DNA from 3 places in the Bacillus sp. N1(2025) genome. Region 1 is predicted to be linked to each of the others. Evidence: riboswitches for the same ligand, from Rfam matches in the RefSeq annotation. Region 1 holds a riboswitch; each other region holds the start of a gene.

Evidence for each region. Region 1 has a riboswitch for S-adenosylmethionine ahead of metK (methionine adenosyltransferase). Riboswitches for the same ligand answer to the same signal wherever they lie in the genome.
Region 2: it holds a riboswitch for S-adenosylmethionine, as region 1 does, so the genes downstream of both, ACNFN4_RS11090 (methionine biosynthesis PLP-dependent protein) here and metK (methionine adenosyltransferase) in region 1, are expected to answer to the same signal.
Region 3: it holds a riboswitch for S-adenosylmethionine, as region 1 does, so the genes downstream of both, ACNFN4_RS18485 (2-hydroxyacid dehydrogenase) here and metK (methionine adenosyltransferase) in region 1, are expected to answer to the same signal.

The regions. Positions count from the first base shown of each region.
Region 1 is NZ_JBLTJB010000001.1:22,838-28,492, forward strand. It holds gene ACNFN4_RS00165 (ABC transporter substrate-binding protein) at 1-604, opposite strand, end outside; gene ACNFN4_RS00170 (alpha/beta hydrolase family protein) at 744-1,517, shown strand; gene ACNFN4_RS00175 (DUF2584 domain-containing protein) at 1,575-1,817, shown strand; gene pckA (phosphoenolpyruvate carboxykinase (ATP)) at 1,860-3,443, opposite strand; SAM riboswitch class I at 3,641-3,780, shown strand; gene metK (methionine adenosyltransferase) at 3,950-5,152, shown strand; gene asnB (asparagine synthase (glutamine-hydrolyzing)) at 5,295-5,655, shown strand, end outside.
Region 2 is NZ_JBLTJB010000004.1:146,857-152,511, forward strand. It holds gene metC (cystathionine beta-lyase) at 1-891, opposite strand, end outside; gene ACNFN4_RS11090 (methionine biosynthesis PLP-dependent protein) at 884-2,005, opposite strand; SAM riboswitch class I at 2,075-2,200, opposite strand; gene ACNFN4_RS11095 (esterase family protein) at 2,375-3,097, shown strand; gene ACNFN4_RS11100 (YjcG family protein) at 3,123-3,638, shown strand; gene ACNFN4_RS11105 (GNAT family N-acetyltransferase) at 3,643-4,074, shown strand; gene ACNFN4_RS11110 (AbrB/MazE/SpoVT family DNA-binding domain-containing protein) at 4,233-4,466, shown strand; gene ACNFN4_RS11115 (ABC transporter ATP-binding protein) at 4,467-5,204, shown strand; gene ACNFN4_RS11120 (ABC transporter permease) at 5,197-5,655, shown strand, end outside.
Region 3 is NZ_JBLTJB010000010.1:88,058-93,712, forward strand. It holds gene ACNFN4_RS18475 (hypothetical protein) at 1-190, opposite strand, end outside; gene ACNFN4_RS18480 (molybdopterin oxidoreductase family protein) at 215-2,323, opposite strand; SAM riboswitch class I at 2,471-2,563, shown strand; gene ACNFN4_RS18485 (2-hydroxyacid dehydrogenase) at 2,685-3,701, shown strand; gene ACNFN4_RS18490 (FGGY-family carbohydrate kinase) at 3,694-5,160, shown strand; partial or broken gene ACNFN4_RS18495 (RbtT/DalT/CsbX family MFS transporter) at 5,207-5,655, shown strand, end outside.

The DNA of each region.
Region 1 (5,655 bases):
CTTTTTCAAATTGGGATGCCGTCGGTTCAAACAGCTGCACATAATCACCCGTTCCGGATGCGAATGCGTTGGAAATATTGGCGAAATCAATGTTTTGAACGAGGTTAATGTCTTTTTTCGGTTCTATGTGATTCTTTTTCAGGGCGTACTCACCGGCCATTTGGGGCATGCCGCCTTTTCGCTGGCCGAGAAATGTTTTTCCTTTTAAATCGCTCCATTTGAATGATTTCTCATCCTTCCGTGACACGAGAAATGTGCCGTCCGTCTGTGTCAGCTGCGCGAAGTTGATGACCGGATCTTTTGCTCCCTGCGCCTCCACGTAAATGGATGTTTCAGAACCGACCAGCGCGATGTCAGACCCGTTTGACAAAAGCGATGTCATCGTTTTGTCTCCGCCCCATGTTGTTTGAAGTGACACTTGGAGCCCTTCTTTTTTAAAGAAACCTTTTGTTTCAGCGACATACAGAGGCGTATAGAAGATGGAGTGTGTGACTTCCGCCACCTTTACCTTCGTCAGACTTTCTTCCTGTCTGCAGGCCGGAAGAATGAGCAGGAAAAAGGCGCATATGACAAAAACGCAGCCCGTTTTGAGCCATTTGTTCACGGTGTAACCTCCTTGTTTTAAGCGTTTAAATAACCTTTTCTGCTTTACATATCGTATGATGGGTATAAAAAATGTGTGAGTGCCCATATTCACGTTGGGAAAGAATAAAAAAACTGATGATATAAGGAGGCTCATTGTTTTGCTGGCAGAAAAGAAAAGGTTCCCGTCTCCGAGTCCGCATGTCCGCCTCTTTGCGGTATGCTATGAGTCAGAAGGGCTGAAGGTAAAGGGGCTCCTTGCCGAGCCTGCGGCGCCGGGAACATATGACGGTTTTTTATATTTGCGCGGCGGCATAAAAAATGTCGGCATGGTACGCCCCGGAAGAATCGTTCAATTCGCTTCCCAAGGCTTTGTCGTGTTTGCGCCTTATTACAGAGGCAACCAGGGCGGCGAGGGAAATGAAGATTTTGCGGGAGAGGACAGAGAGGACGCGTTTTCCGCTTTTCGCCTGCTTCGGGAGCATCCGAACGTCAGGGAAGGGCGGGTGCATATTTTCGGTTTTTCCCGGGGCGGAATCATGGGGATTTTGACCGCGATCGAAATGGGGCATCAAGCGGCTTCGCTCGTTTCATGGGGCGGTGTGAGCGATATGGTGCTTACTTATGAAGAGCGGAAGGATATGCGGCGGATGATGAAGCGGGTGATCGGCGGCACGCCGAAAAAGGTGCCGGATGAATACAGATGGCGTTCGCCGTTTGAAAAAGCAGACCGCATTCAGGCCCCTGTACTTCTCATCCATGGAGAGAATGATAAGAATGTTTCGATCGAACACGCCCGGATGATCGAGGACAAGCTGAAAGAGGCGGGGAAACCGGTGGAAACTTGGTATTACAGCGGTTTTACGCATTATTTTCCGCCGCAGGAAAACAGACGCATTGTCCGGCGGCTGGCGGAATGGATGAAGACACGGTAAGATGCCTGATTTATGATATGATAATAAAGAATAAGAGAATGAAAGGGGATTTTCATTTTGGGAATGCCTGTTGAATTTAATACCATGATTGTGACAAAAGGCAATGAAAAACGGATAGAGGAAAATATCTTTTTATTGGAGAAAGAGGGCTACCGCGTCTATCCTCTTGATATTCCGATGGACGTGCGCAAAACGAAAACCGGCGAGAAATCCGGCACCGGCGAGGTCCAAAAGCTCGAATGGGCGAATGGCCGGACAAGCATTACATACAGACTCACGTCGCTTCATTCGACAAACTGAAAAAACAAAAGCCGAGGGCATAAACGCCCTTGGCTTTTTTGATTACACGAGAGGTCCGCCGGCTTTGGCAATCGAGTCTGCATGGGAAAACTTTTTAAAGTTTTCTTTAAACTCATTGGCTAAAAACAGCGCTTTTTCGTTGTATGCTTGTTTATCGCTCCATGTGTTTTCAGGCTGAAGAACTTCATCCGGAACGCCCGGAACATGAACGGGACTGCGCAGGCCGAAAATGCTGTCTGCCGTCATGTCAGTCTGGTTCAGCCTGCCTTCAATAGCGGCCTTGACCATCGCTCTTGTATACGAAAGTTTCATCCGTTCTCCGACTCCGTACCCTCCGCCGGTCCAGCCTGTGTTGACCAAGAAGACTTGAACGCCGTGTTCGTCGATTTTATGCCCGAGCATTTCGGCATATACATGCGCCGGAAGCGGAAGGAACGGTGAACCGAAGCACGTCGAGAAAGTCGTTTGCGGAGATGTCACGCCGCGCTCGGTTCCCGCGAGTTTACTGGTGTACCCACTTAAGAAGTGATACATCGCCTGTTCCTTCGTCAGTTTGCTGATCGGAGGGAGCACACCGAATGCGTCCGCCGTTAAAAAGACGATTGCCTGCGGATGGCCGGCAATGCTCGGCTGCACGATATTGCCGATCATCTCAATCGGATATGCGGCTCTTGTGTTTTCCGTGTAGAAGGAATTATCGTAATCCGCTTCACCCGTTTTTTCATCAAGCACGACATTCTCAAGAACAGACCCGAAGCGGATCGCACGAAAAATCTGCGGTTCTTTTTCCTCGCTCAGATTGATACATTTAGCGTAACATCCGCCTTCAATGTTGAAAACGCCGGAATCTGACCAGCCGTGCTCGTCATCGCCGATCAGTTTGCGGTCCGCATCGGCTGAAAGCGTCGTTTTCCCTGTGCCGGAAAGACCGAAAAACAGGGCGACATCGCCTTTTTCACCGACATTGGCTGAGCAGTGCATCGGCAGTATATCCTGCTGCGGAAGCAGGAAGTTCATAATGGAGAATATTGATTTTTTCATTTCTCCGGCGTATTCGGTGCCGCCGATTAAAATGACGCGCTTTTCGAAAGAGACAATGATAAATGTTTCCGAATGCGTGCCGTCCGTCTCCGGATCTGCTTTAAAATGCGGAGCCGAGAGAATGGTGAAAGGCTGCGCTTGCGGATCTCTTTCATCCGTCTCCGGTCTGATAAACAGCTGGCGTGCGAATAAATTGTGCCACGCAAATTCATTTACGACCGTAATCGGGAGTCTGTATTTTTCATCCGCTCCTGCGAATCCTTCAAAAACAAACAGTTCATCCCGCTGTTTTAAGTAGCTGACGACTTTGGCGTACAGCTTTTCAAACGCCTCTTCAGAAATGGGCTGATTCACCGCGCCCCAATCAATTTGATTTTCTGTGCTTTGTTCACGGACGATAAATTTATCTTTAGGTGACCTGCCTGTATAAGCGCCGGTGGTGGCGCGTACGGCGCCCGTTGATGTCAGCGTTCCTTCATTTCGGCTGATCACTTTTTCGGTAAGTTTTGGAGCCGATAAATTATGATGCACATTCGGACTTGCAAGTAATGCTTGAAGATCTGCGGTTAAATCAACTAATTTCATAAAAACCTTCCTTTGCCGGTTTATTTGTATTTCGCTGAATGTGGAATTAGTATAACATATATCTGAAAATAGTCTATACTATTTGCGGTTTTTTGTTTGTGTTTTTCCATTGCTTCCCGAAATAAAGGCGCGTAATCGCTTTAATTCATATTGACACTTTCCGCCCTTTTACGATAAGATATTTCATTGAGCGGATACTCTTATCCCGAGCTGGCGGAGGGACAGGCCCGATGAAGCCCAGCAACCGGTTTCTCTGTAAAAAAGCAGGTGAAAACACTGTGGGAAACCAAGGTGCTAACCTGATGCAAGGTTTAATATTTTCCTTGAGCGATAAGAGTGAAAGGCACACAGACCAAACCCTTTCCTCGAGTGGAAAAGGTTTTTTTATTTCATAAAATATGCCAATTAACATTCTCTGATATAGTATGACATTGTATTAAGAGGGAGCGAGTTCCGTATCATATGAGAAGGTCTTGCAAAAGATCTTTTTTCAGGAGGAAAAGTGAATGAGTAAAAACCGTCGACTATTTACATCTGAATCTGTTACTGAGGGTCATCCGGACAAAATCTGTGACCAAATTTCTGACAGTATCTTAGATGAGATTTTAAAAAATGACCCGAACGCGCGCGTGGCCTGCGAAACATCTGTAACGACAGGACTTGTGCTGGTAAGCGGAGAGATTACTACATCAACATACGTTGACATTCCGAAAACAGTCCGTGAAACGATTAAAGAAATCGGCTACACACGCGCCAAATACGGATTTGATGCGGAGACTTGCGCTGTTTTAACATCAATTGATGAACAGTCTGCGGATATCGCAATGGGTGTCGATCAGGCTCTTGAAGCGCGTGAAGGCACAATGAGCGATGCTGAAATCGAAGCAATCGGAGCGGGAGACCAAGGCCTGATGTTCGGTTATGCGTGTAACGAAACGAAAGAGCTTATGCCGCTTCCGATCTCTTTGGCGCATAAATTAGCCCGCCGTTTGAGCGAAGTCCGCAAAGAAGACATTCTTCCGTATCTTCGCCCTGACGGCAAAACGCAAGTTACCGTTGAATATGATGAAAACAACAAGCCGGTCCGCATCGACGCGATCGTTATTTCAACTCAGCACCACCCGGAAATTACGCTTGAGCAGATTCAGCGCAATCTGAAAGAGCATGTCATTAATCCTGTCGTGCCTGAGGAACTGATCGATGAAGAAACAAAATACTTCATCAACCCTACGGGACGTTTCGTAATCGGCGGACCTCAAGGTGACGCGGGTCTTACCGGCCGTAAAATCATCGTTGACACATACGGCGGATATGCACGCCACGGCGGCGGCGCATTCTCCGGTAAGGATGCGACGAAGGTAGACCGTTCTGCGGCATACGCTGCGAGATACGTAGCGAAAAACATCGTGGCAGCAGGCCTTGCTGATTCTTGTGAAGTGCAGCTTGCATACGCAATCGGCGTGGCACAGCCTGTTTCTATTTCCATCAATACATTTGATACAGGAAAAGCTTCTGAAGAAAAACTGATCGAAGTCGTACGGAATAACTTCGACCTGAGACCTGCCGGCATTATTAAAATGCTTGATCTGCGCCGCCCGATCTATAAGCAGACTGCTGCTTACGGCCACTTCGGACGTCATGATGTGGATCTTCCTTGGGAGCGTACTGACAAGGCGGATGCGCTTCGCAAAGAAGCACTAGGAGAATAATTTTATAGCCGCTTACTTAAGCGGCTTTCCCTTTTTGTAGATGCTGCCATGCTTATTTTTACATAGCGTGAAACCAATGGCGTAACACAGCGTCTATAAAAAGGGGGTCCAATTAGAAAATTACACTTATGGAGGCTATACTATGTGTGGATTTGTCGGTGTTTTTAATAAGCATCCATTAACTCAAACCGCAGATCAAGAAGAGCTAATCAAACAAATGAACCAAATGATCGTTCACCGCGGTCCTGACAGCGATGGGTATTATCATGACGAGCACGTCGGATTCGGCTTCAGACGGCTCAGTATTATTGACGTAGAAAACGGCGGACAGCCTTTATCATATGAAGACGAAAAATATTGGATCATTTTTAACGGCGAAATCTATAACTACATTGAATTGAGAGAAGAGCTTGAAGCGAAAGGCTACACTTTCAATACAGATTCCGATACTGAAGTGCTCCTTGCGACATACCGTCATTATAAAGAAGAAGCCGCTTCAAAGC
Region 2 (5,655 bases), on a different contig from region 1:
TCCGCTCGCTTGACGTTTATGGGTATCGGCTCCCGGGTGTCCGGCAAGGCCGGGATAGTAAACGTTTTTGACGGCGGGATGCCTGTTAAAATAGGCAGCCAGCCGCTCAGCCGTCCGGCTCGCTTTTTCCAGTCTGACCTGCAATGTTTTTAAGCCTCTCAATACGAGCCAGCAGTCCTGAACGCCGAGCACCGCTCCAAATGAGTTTTGCAGCTTATACAGCTGATTGCCGAGCTCTTCATCTTTTACGGCGGCAAGGCCTGACAGCACATCACTGTGTCCGCTCAGGAATTTTGTTGCGCTGTGAAGCACAATACCAACGCCGAGATCAAGCGGACGCTGCAGTGCAGGTGTCATGAATGTATTATCCAGAAAGGTCAGACAGCCGTTTTCTTTTGCAAGCTGGACAACCGCTTTAATATCAGTAATTCCAAGTGTCGGATTTGACGGTGTTTCCATATAAATGACCTTTGTGTTCGGCTGGATATTCCGCGCCACTTCGTTGATATCCGTCATATCGACAAAGGTATGTTCGATCCCGAAACGGGACAGAACCTCAGTCACCATGCGGAATGTTCCGCCGTACACATCCTCCGTGACGAGAACATGGTCGCCTTGGGATAAGAGCAGAAATGCCGTCGAAATCGCCGCCATACCGGAGCTGAAAGCAAAACCTCTCGTTCCGCCTTCAAGACCTGCGATCGTTTCTTCAAGCGCTGCTCTTGTCGGTGTGCCTGAGCGGCTGTAGTCATATGTCCCGAATTCTTCAAATGAAGACTGATGGAATGTGGAAGCATGCTGGATCGGCACGCTGACGGCTCCGGTGGCTCCGTCTGTTTTAAATGGATTGTGCACAAGCTGGGTTTCCAGCGTCCAATTGTGATTACTCATATGATACGGCCCCCTCTTTTACTTGCTGTAATGCCTGCTTGACATCCCGCTTCAAATCTTCTGCATGTTCAATGCCCACTGAAAAACGCAGCAGACGGTTGCAGACGCCGTTTGCGATACGGATAGCTTCCGGAATGTCCATGTGCGTCTGCGTCGCGGGATATGTAATAAAGCTTTCCACCCCGCCGAGACTTTCTGCGAAACAGATCGTTTTCAGCGCCTTTAAAAACGGATTGACCCATTCCTCTATTTGCAGCCGGAAAGACAGCATCCCGCCTTTTCCGGGATATAACACGTCGGCGATTTCTTCTTCCTGTTCTAAAAATTCTGCAAGTTCACGGGCGTTTTCTTCATGACGGCGCATTCTGAGTGCGAGTGTTTTCATCCCTCTCATTAAAAGCCACGAATCAAACGGCGAAAGAACGGCACCGATCGCATTTTGGTGATTAAACATGATCTCGCCGAGCTCTTCATCCTTAACGACAGCCAGACCGGCAAGGAGATCATTGTGCCCGGCTAAATATTTTGTGGCGCTGTGAATGACGATGTCCGCTCCCAGTTCAAGCGGGCGCTGGAGCACCGGGGTATAAAACGTATTATCCACAATTAAAAGCAGGCCGGCTTCTTTCGTAATCCGGGCAATTTTTTCAATGTCCGCCTCCTGCATTAACGGGTTTGTCGGCGTTTCAACAAATACCGCTTTCGTGTTTTCCGTTATTTTGGAGCGTAAACAGTCTTCATCGCTGAAATCATCGTAAATAAAGCTTAAGCCGTATTTTCTCCATTCGTTTTCAAACAAACGGTACGTGCCTCCGTATAAATCGGAGGATACAATCAATTCATCCCCGCTTTTAAACAAAGCCATAATGGTTTGAATGGCTGCCATTCCCGAGCTGAAGGCAAATCCTCTCGCACCGTTTTCCAACACGGCGATGGCGTCTTCGACGAGCTGGCGTGTCGGATTTTTCGTGCGCACGTAATCAAAACCTGTAGATTCTCCTATTCCTCTATGGCGGTAAGCGGTGGACAGATAAATCGGCGGACTGACCGTTCCCGTTGCTTCTTCGCTTCTATTTCCGATTTGGGCTAATTTTGTATCAACATGCTGCGTCATCAGTAAGCACCATCCTTTTTCAAAAATAAAAAAGCCCCCTCTTCATAAGAAGAAGGAGCTTTTCTCTTCCTCTTATCTTCCAAGCATGTGAATCGCTTGCTGGATTTAGCACCTTGGCACTTTGCCTTCCCGCGGCAAAGCAAACCGGTTGCTGAGGTTTCAAAGGGCCAGTCCCTCCACCTCTCGTGATAAGAATATTGTTTTGTATTTTCTGATTGTTCTATATTAACGCACAATAAAATGGATTTCAACAACTTTTTATTTATCTGAACTCTCGCAAGAAGCGCATCTGAAGAAAGAAATTTCTAATAATTCATGGTACAATAGGAAAAAACCATCAAGATAAGAAGCGGGCTGGAGGAATGCGAAGTGGCATCAAAAAACGGAATCATTCATGAGAAAAAACTTTTCTCCCATGAGCTTGAAGAGGAAATGACCGTTTTGGTCTACCTGCCCGCCACCTTCTCCCCCCTGTATAAATATCATACGGTCATCGCTCAGGACGGCCATGATTATTTCAGATTAGGGAGAATCGGGCGGCAGGCGGAAGAGCTTATGTCAAAAGGGGAAATTGACCGCTGCATCATTATCGGCGTCCCTTATAAAAATGTGCGGGAGCGAAGAAACACATACCATCCAGAAGGCTCTAAGTTCGCCTCATATAAGCGGTTTATCGCCAATGAGCTCGTTCCTTTTATCGACAAAGAATACCCGACTTATCAAGTCGGATACGGCCGCACCATGATCGGGGATTCCCTCGGCGGAACCGTTTCGCTCATGACGGCGATTGACTATCCGAACATGTTTGGAAACGTCATCATGCAGTCTCCGTATGTTGACGGGCACGTGCTGGATGCCGTCCGGCAGTCGGAGGATCTCAAACAGATTTCCGTTTATCATCAAATCGGAGAAAAAGAAACCGGCGTTCACACGACGGACGGCCAGGTTCTTGATTTCACCGCGCCGAACGAAGAGCTCAAACAGCTGCTGGAAAGCAAACAGTCCGAATACACGTATGAAACCTTCGACGGGGATCATAAATGGACCTACTGGCAGCCGCTCATCACGCCGGCGCTGAAAAAAATGCTGTAACCATTCATTTAAGGAGGGAACTTTCATGAAATACGGTATTGTTTTATTTCCATCAAAAAAATTACAGGATCTCGCAAATTCGTACCGGAAACGCTACGACCCGAGCTATGCGCTCATTCCGCCGCATCTGACGGTAAGAGATCCGTTTGAAGCGACAGAACAGGAAATCGAGCAGGTCGTATCACAGCTGAGACAGACGGCGAAAGAGTCGCATCCGCTCGTTCTGAAAATCACAAAATACAGCTCGTTTTCTCCTGTGAATAATGTGATATATATGAAAGCAGAGTCGACGGAGGAATTAAAATCCCTGAGTGAGAAATGCTACTCAGGAGCATTATCCGGCGAGCCGGAATACAGCTTCGTTCCGCATGTCACGGTCGGCCAGAAGCTGTCGTCAGATGAACATTCCGACGTACTCGGACAGCTGAAAATGCAGGACATTTCCCACGAAGAAGTCATCGACCGTTTTCACCTGCTCTATCAGCTGGATAACGGCTCATGGACTGTGTACGAAACATTTTTATTAGGCGGAGGAGAATAACTGCTTGGAATCCATCATCGCAAAAACTGAAAAACAGCTGAACGACGCTTTTTTCGTCAGAAAAGAGGTCTTTGTTAAAGAACAGCACGTTCCGGAAGAAGAAGAGATTGATCAATTCGAGGACACGTCAGAACATATAGTCATATATGACGGCGGCCAGCCGGTCGGAGCCGGCAGATGGCGCATGAAAGACGGGCATGGAAAATTAGAACGCATCTGCGTGATGAAAAGCCATCGTTCTTTAGGCGTCGGAGCCGTCATTATGCAGGCGCTTGAAAAAGCGGCGGCAGCCAAGGACGCCGACAGCTTTCTCTTACATGCGCAGACGCAGGCGGTTCCGTTTTACGAAAAACAAGGATACCGCGTCACATCCGGCGAAGAATTTCTCGATGCGGGCATCCCCCATCTGGAAATGATAAAGGAACACAAACGATAAAATCAAAAGCACCCCTGTTTATAGCAGGAGTGCTTTTTTTATGAAAATAATACTATTTCATGAATTTTATTGCATTTTATGGAAGGTTAATGTATGTTTAGTATACGAAGTATTACAATTCATACAAAAAATACAATTCATATTTCGGAGGGATAAACATGACGGCACCAAAAGGAAAACACATATTCGGGACTGTTAAAGTGGGTACAAAAGGACAGATTGTCATTCCTAAAGAAGCAAGAGATGTTTTCGATATAAATCCGGGGGACTCACTGCTTATGCTCGGGGATGACCAGCAAGGTATCGCACTTGTAAAACAAGAACTCTTTTTCGAATTTGCAAAAGATATTTTAAACGCTAAGCAAATCGATGAAGATAGCGAGGATGAGTAAATGCACGCGATTGAGCTGAAGCAATTAACGAAACATTATAAAGAAACCGCCGCCGTTGACCGTCTTGAGTTCTCAGTTGAGAAAGGGGAATTTTTCGCTTTACTCGGTGAGAACGGAGCCGGAAAAACGACATTAATCAGTATGCTTTGCGGACTTCTTTCTCCGGATGAGGGTGATGCATCAGTGCTTGGACACAGTATTTTGACTGATTTGGATAAAATAAAACCGAAATTGAATATGTCCCCGCAGGAAACAGCCATCGCTCCTCATCTAACCGTACGGGAAAACTTAGAGTTTATAGCCGGAGTCTACGGAATTCCGAAAAAAGAAGCAAAAAAAAGAACGGATGAGATGCTCGAATTGTTTCAATTAAAAGAGAAAGAAAGAGCAAAAACAAAAACATTATCAGGAGGAATGCAGCGCCGCCTCAGCATCGCAATGGGAATGATCACCAAGCCGGATATTTATTTCTTAGATGAACCGACATTAGGGCTGGACGTCCGTTCACGCCGCGAGTTGTGGAAAAATCTTGAGGCATTAAAGGGAGACATGACGATTATATTAACGACACACTATTTAGAAGAGGCTGAAGCCCTGGCAGATCGTATTTGCATTTTAGAAAATGGGACTTTAAAAGCACTGGGCACGGCGGAGGCTCTGAAAAAGCAAACTCATTCAGCCACATTTGAAGATGCCTTTTTAGCGATTTGTGACGGGGAGGCGGGTCTTTATGCTTGATTTCGCCATTCGCAACCGCAAAGAAATTTTTCGTGACCCCCTGTCTATTATCCTTGGAATCGCACTGCCTGTTATTCTATTGTTTCTGTTTACGGCGATTGAAAAAAATGCGCCGCTTGATACCTTTAAAATTCAGCACTTAGCACCTGGACTCATTGTTTTCGGTTTCGCTTTCCTTACAATGTTCTCTGCATTGCTGATCGCAAAAGACAAACAGACCGCCCTTTTGACCCGTTTGTTTGCTTCCCCTTTAAAAACAGCCGATTATGTCATCGGTTATGCAATGCCGATGCTGCCGTTAGCCATTTTACAAATCGTCATTTGTTTTATCGCAGCAGCGGCTGCCGGTTTATCCGCCGAGTGGATGAATCTTCTCGCAGGTATCGCTGTCTTGCTGCCGATTGCGATGATGTCCGTTTTCTTCGGTTTATGTTTAGGGGCTGTGTTTACG
Region 3 (5,655 bases), on a different contig from region 1:
TGTCGGGCACGATTTGTTTTGCTTCTTCCTTCGTAACTCCTAAATAATAACCAATATAGAAGTGCAGATCTTTTTCTTTAATGAGAATGTGGTCAGTGTGTTCATGAGGATCAGGTGATTTAAAGTTTTTCAATCCGTCTCCGATGAAATATCCGGCTAAAGCGATTCCGATGCCGGTAATGATATCCATACAGCAAACCTCCAATAAACGTTATCACTTTTTATACGGTGAAGCCGGCTGAAAGGATTCAGCCTTCATCAAAACCGCCCGGCGTTTATTGCTGAGCTTTTCCACCTGCACCTTTCCGGAGAAGAAAACAGCGCCTCCGCCCATATCCGCCAGCCGATCGGGCGTGAGCGAGTTGACAAGCTGTTTTTTATCATCCATATCGGCCCAAAGACCTTGGCTGACTGCAACGCCGGGAAGCACCTGTTCGCCGACCGAAGCGGTTAATTCACACTCGCCGCGGTGATTCCAAACTCTAACGGTTTCCCCGTCTTCTATGTTCCGGCGTACAGCATCCTCTGTATGAATAAAAAGCTTTGGCGCTTTTTCTAATTTTACGTGTTTTTCATTATTCGAAAATGTTGAATTTAAAAAATTATGATTCGGTCCCGGGACAAATAAAAGCGGAAAATCATCATCGCTCTCAAGAGGGATGTGTGTCGGCAGCGCCGGATAACCGTCCTGTTTCATCTTTTCCGAATATAATTCAATTCTTCCGCTCGGTGTCTTGAGCTTTCCCGGAAAAAGCGGTTTTTTCCGTTTGGCTTTCATGAAGGAATGGCGTGAGAGCGCTTCGTAATCAATATCCTCGATATACGGATTGTCGGGAAAGTCCAGCGCCTGTCTGATCAACTCTTCATCGGAATCCTGAAGCTCCTGCTCGGTAAATCCCATTGCTCCGGCAAGCAAACGGAACACTTCCGTATTCGATTTGCTGTCCCCGTAGGGTTCGATCACCGGTTTTTGCAGCTGAATAAAATGATGCCAGTAAGACGTGTAAAAATCTGTGTTTTCAAATGCGGATGCAGCAGGGAGCACGATATCCGCATATTTGGCGGTTTCCGTTAAAAATAGATCGTGAACGACTGTAAATAAATCCTCCCGCAGCAGGCCTTTTCTGACTTTATTCGCTTCCGGCGCAACCACTGCAGGATTCGTACCGTAAATAAACAGGGAGCGTACGGGCGGTTTTGTTTCTAAAAGAACGCTTCCGAGCCTGTTCATATTAAATGATCGCGGCTTCCTGCCGTAAAGCAGATCAGGCCGCTGGAGCGCTTGTCTGTTATAGTTTAATACCGCGCTGTTGTGCTTGATTGCGCCTCCTCCGGTGTTGAGCCACTGTCCTGTAACAGCCGGAAGGCAGGCGACGGTGCGGACGATCATTCCGCCGTTGTCATGGTGCTGAATGCCGTTTCCGATCCTGATAAGGGAAGGGGAGGTTTCCCCGTACATTCTCGCAAGACGTCTGATATCGTCGGCTTTAACGCCTGTAATAGCAGAAACCGTTTCCGGATCATAGTGTTTAACATGCGCTTTTAATTCGTCACTGCCTTCGGTGTATTCTGTGAGAAATGCTTCATCGTGAAGGTTTTCGTCGAATAAGACATGCATGATACCGAGGGCGAGTGCGGCATCTGTGCCGGGGCGAATGGAAATAAACCAATCGGCAAGCCGGCCGGTTTGGTTCTTATGTACATCGATAACGACAATTTTAGCTCCTTTTTTCCGGGCTTTTTGAGCAATCATGACTTGATGCATATTCGTGCTGACGGCATTGATCCCCCAAAAAATAAAGAGCTTTGCATGTATGGTCTCCTCCGGATCAGTACCCGCTCCTTCACCCATTGTATAGTTATAGCCTTCAGAACCGGCTTTGCTGCAGATCGTCCGTTCGAGATGACTCGCTCCGAGACGATGGAAAAAACGGCGGTCCATTCCCTCTGCCGCCAGTTTTCCCATATTGCCGTAAAAGCTGTACGGAAGAATGCTTTCCTCTCCTTCTTCGGCAATAAGCTCTTTCCAGCGCGCACTGATCGTATTGATCGCTTCCTCCCAGGAAATAGGCGCAAACGCGGCTTCACCTTTTTTACCGATCCGTTTTAACGGAACGGTTACGCGCTTCTCATCATAAATACGCTCAGCCATGTGTCTGACTTTGTTGCAAATATTCCCTGATGTGACCGGGTGATCGGGGTCTCCCTGAATGTTAACGATTTTTCCGTCTTTTTTTGTCACAAGCAAGCCGCATTGATCGGGACAGTCTAGTGAGCATACCGACTTAAAGACCCCGTTCGGCTGTGTTGCAGCAGAATTCATAGCCCATTTCTCCTCTTTGTTTATATTGTAAGCATTATAACATTTCAAAATCGAACGTCAATTCAGAAAAAAAGTGTTGACATCACGGAAAGACTTTTCTATGATGAGTTTATTCTTTTAAACAGCCTGACAATTTCATCATTTTATTTTCTATCCAGAGAGGTGGAGGGACTGGCCCTACGAAACCTCGGCAACATTTATTGTGCCAATTCCAGCAAGCGTATGCTTGAAAGATAGGAAAGGATGATCTATACATATTTGTGCGCTTCAAGCGCATAAAGACGGTATATGAATCTCTTTCCTTCTTTGGGGAAAGAGATTTTTTTATGAAAAAATTTATGTGAAAAGGATGTTTTGCACCATGACGGTTTTAATTACCGCACCATATCACGACGAGGGGCTGAAGGAGCTGACTGAGCTGTTCGGCCGGACTGTGCACCGGCCGTGGAAGAAGCACGGCCGGGCCTATCGGGAAGATGAATTGATCCGAATGATTCAAGAGACAAACGCGTCGGGGCTTATTACTGAACTTGATGAGGTGTCTGAGCGTGTTATTGACATATTGCCCGATACCGCTTTTATCGGTGTCTGCCGAGGAATGCCGTCTAATGTGAATATTGCGGCGGCGACTAAAAGAAAAATCCCCGTTTTCTTTACACCGGCCCGCAATGCCCAGGCTGTTGCTGAAATGTTTATCGGAAATGTGATTTCATTTTTGCGTCATACGTATTCTTCCCATCAGTGGCTGAAGGACGGGAAGTGGAATGGTGATTATTTGCAGGCTTACGTCAAATTCAGAGGAAATGAGCTGACGGGGAAAACAGTCGGCCTTATCGGTTTCGGAGCTGTCGGACAGAGAATCGCCCGGCTATTGGCCGCTTTTGACTGCAAGGTGCTTTACTATGACCCATTTGTCCGTCATGAAAACCGGGAGTATGAAAAAACGACGATTGAACGGGTATTTTCTGAAAGTGATATTGTTTCCGTTCACTTGCCGCGCACAGAAGAAACCATCGGCCTTATCGGCGCCCGGCACTTTCAATTGATGAAACAGGGAGCTGTTTTTGTCAATACGTCAAGAGCGGCGGTTACAGACAGGGAAGAGCTGCTGCGGGTGCTGAAAGAACGGCGGATTAAGGGAGCGATCCTTGACGTGTTTTATCACGAGCCGCCTGAATCTTCTGATTATGAATTGATCTCTTTGCCGAATGTGTTAGCGACTCCCCATTTAGCGGGTGCAACATTTGAAGTGGAAGATCATCATGTGATGATTTTAAATGGAGCGCTTTTCAAATGGAAACATGACCAAACCTGCTCAATACGTGAACTTTATAACAAAAGAGAACTTGAAACGGAAGGAGGAGGCTGTAATGGCTGAACAAAAAGGCTACCTTGTATTTGACATCGGAACGGGGAATGCGCGAGTCGCGGTCGTGACAGCCGGCGGTGAAGTGACCGCGCTTGAAAGGGAAGACATTGAATATGTGACGGATCCGCTTTATCCGGACGGACGATATTTCTCACCGGAAGGGCTATGGACGCAAATCAGCGCTATGGCAAGGAAGGTTATTGCCAAAAGCCCTCATATTACATTAATCGGAATCACCTCAACAAGCCAGAGGCAGGGAATTGTTCTGATCAATAAAGATAAAAAGGCATTTCTCGGTCTGCCCAACATTGATAACAGAGGCCGTGAATGGAAAGACGGGATTGAGGCAAAAGAAGAAGTGCATCAGCAAACCGGACGTCTTCCGAGCGCTTTATTTTCCGCCATGAAACTTGTCGGATTAAAAGCTAGACAGCCGTCTTTATGGAAAGAAGTGAAGTACATCACAAGCATCAGTGACTGGGTGACATTTGAGCTGAGCGGTATTTTAAGCTATGAACCGTCACAGGCTGCTGAAACACTGCTGTTTGACGTAAGGAAAAAGGCGTGGTCAGAGACATTATGCAACATCTTCGGTGTGCCTTCTGCCATTCTTCCTTCACTCGTCCGATCTGGGACGGTTGTCGGAATGTTAACGTTTAAGAAAACGGCGGTTCTCGGTCTTTCTGAAAGAGTGCCTGTGATTGCAGGCGGGGGAGACACACAGCTTGCCATCAAAAGTGCAGATGCAAAGCCGGGAGATATCGTCATCGTATCCGGCACGACGACGCCGATTATAAAGATAACAGCTGAGACCGGAACTGAAAGTTTAAAGAATGCATGGCTGAATTGCCATACAGAAGAAGGTCAATGGCTCTTTGAAACGAATCCGGGTGTAACAGGACTCAATTATCAAAAATTAAAATCCATTTTTTATCCGAATGAATCCTACGGCGTCATGGAACGGGAAATCGCAAGTCTGCCGAAACATGATCATGCTTGTATTTCTGCGTTAGGCTCCTATTTATCGCCAGAGAAAAACGCACTGGCAAAAGGCGGATTTATTTTTGACGCCCCGCTGTCCCAAAACTTAAGCAGAGCCCATTTTGTCAAAGCCGCACTGCTGGAAATCGCTTTTTCAATCAAATGGAACTATGAGGCGTTAACAGAGGTGGCTTCCTTTTCACAAGATTATGTGAAGGTGTGCGGCGGCGGTTTCCAAAGTGATGCTTTGACGCAGTTTCTTGCTAACCTTCTCCAAAAGAAAATCTATAAGAGAGAGGGGTTCAGCCAGGCATCCGCAATGGGAGCGGCGATGATTTGCAACGAAGCTCTCGGTGTGAAAGCAGAGCTTTCGAGCCGCACGAAGGTAATTGAGCCGGAAGCGGATCAGACGGATCTCTTCCTATATGAAGAATGGAAATATACGCAAAAATTATTTACTCATTTTCAGCCGGCGGTGAAAGCCTGATTGGGGATGAGATGACAACATGAGAGATTGCTGAGGAGGAACAAAAATGCTTAATAAAATAGGAATTCCGAAACAGCTCGCCTGGGGATTTTTAGGGGTCGTGCTGTTTATGATGGGGGACGGCCTTGAACAAGGCTGACGGTACAGCAATCAGCATCCCTGTTTACGGTTTACGGTATTTCTCTCGCTGTGGCGTCTTGGTTTTCAGGGGTCTGCCTCGAAGCCTTCGGCGCAAAGCGGACGATGGTTATGGGGCTGTTGTTTTACGTTATCGGCATAGCCGCGTTTATCGCATACGGATTTGAAAATCTTAATTTGCCGGTGATGTATGTCACGTATTTTATTAAAGGGCTGGGTTATCCGCTGTTTGCCTATTCATTTTTGACATGGGTGATTTACCGGTCGCCGAAAAACAGGCTCAGTACGGCGGTCGGCTGGTTCTGGATTGCATATTGCTGCGGGATGTTTGTATTCGGTGCTTGGTATTCAAGCTGG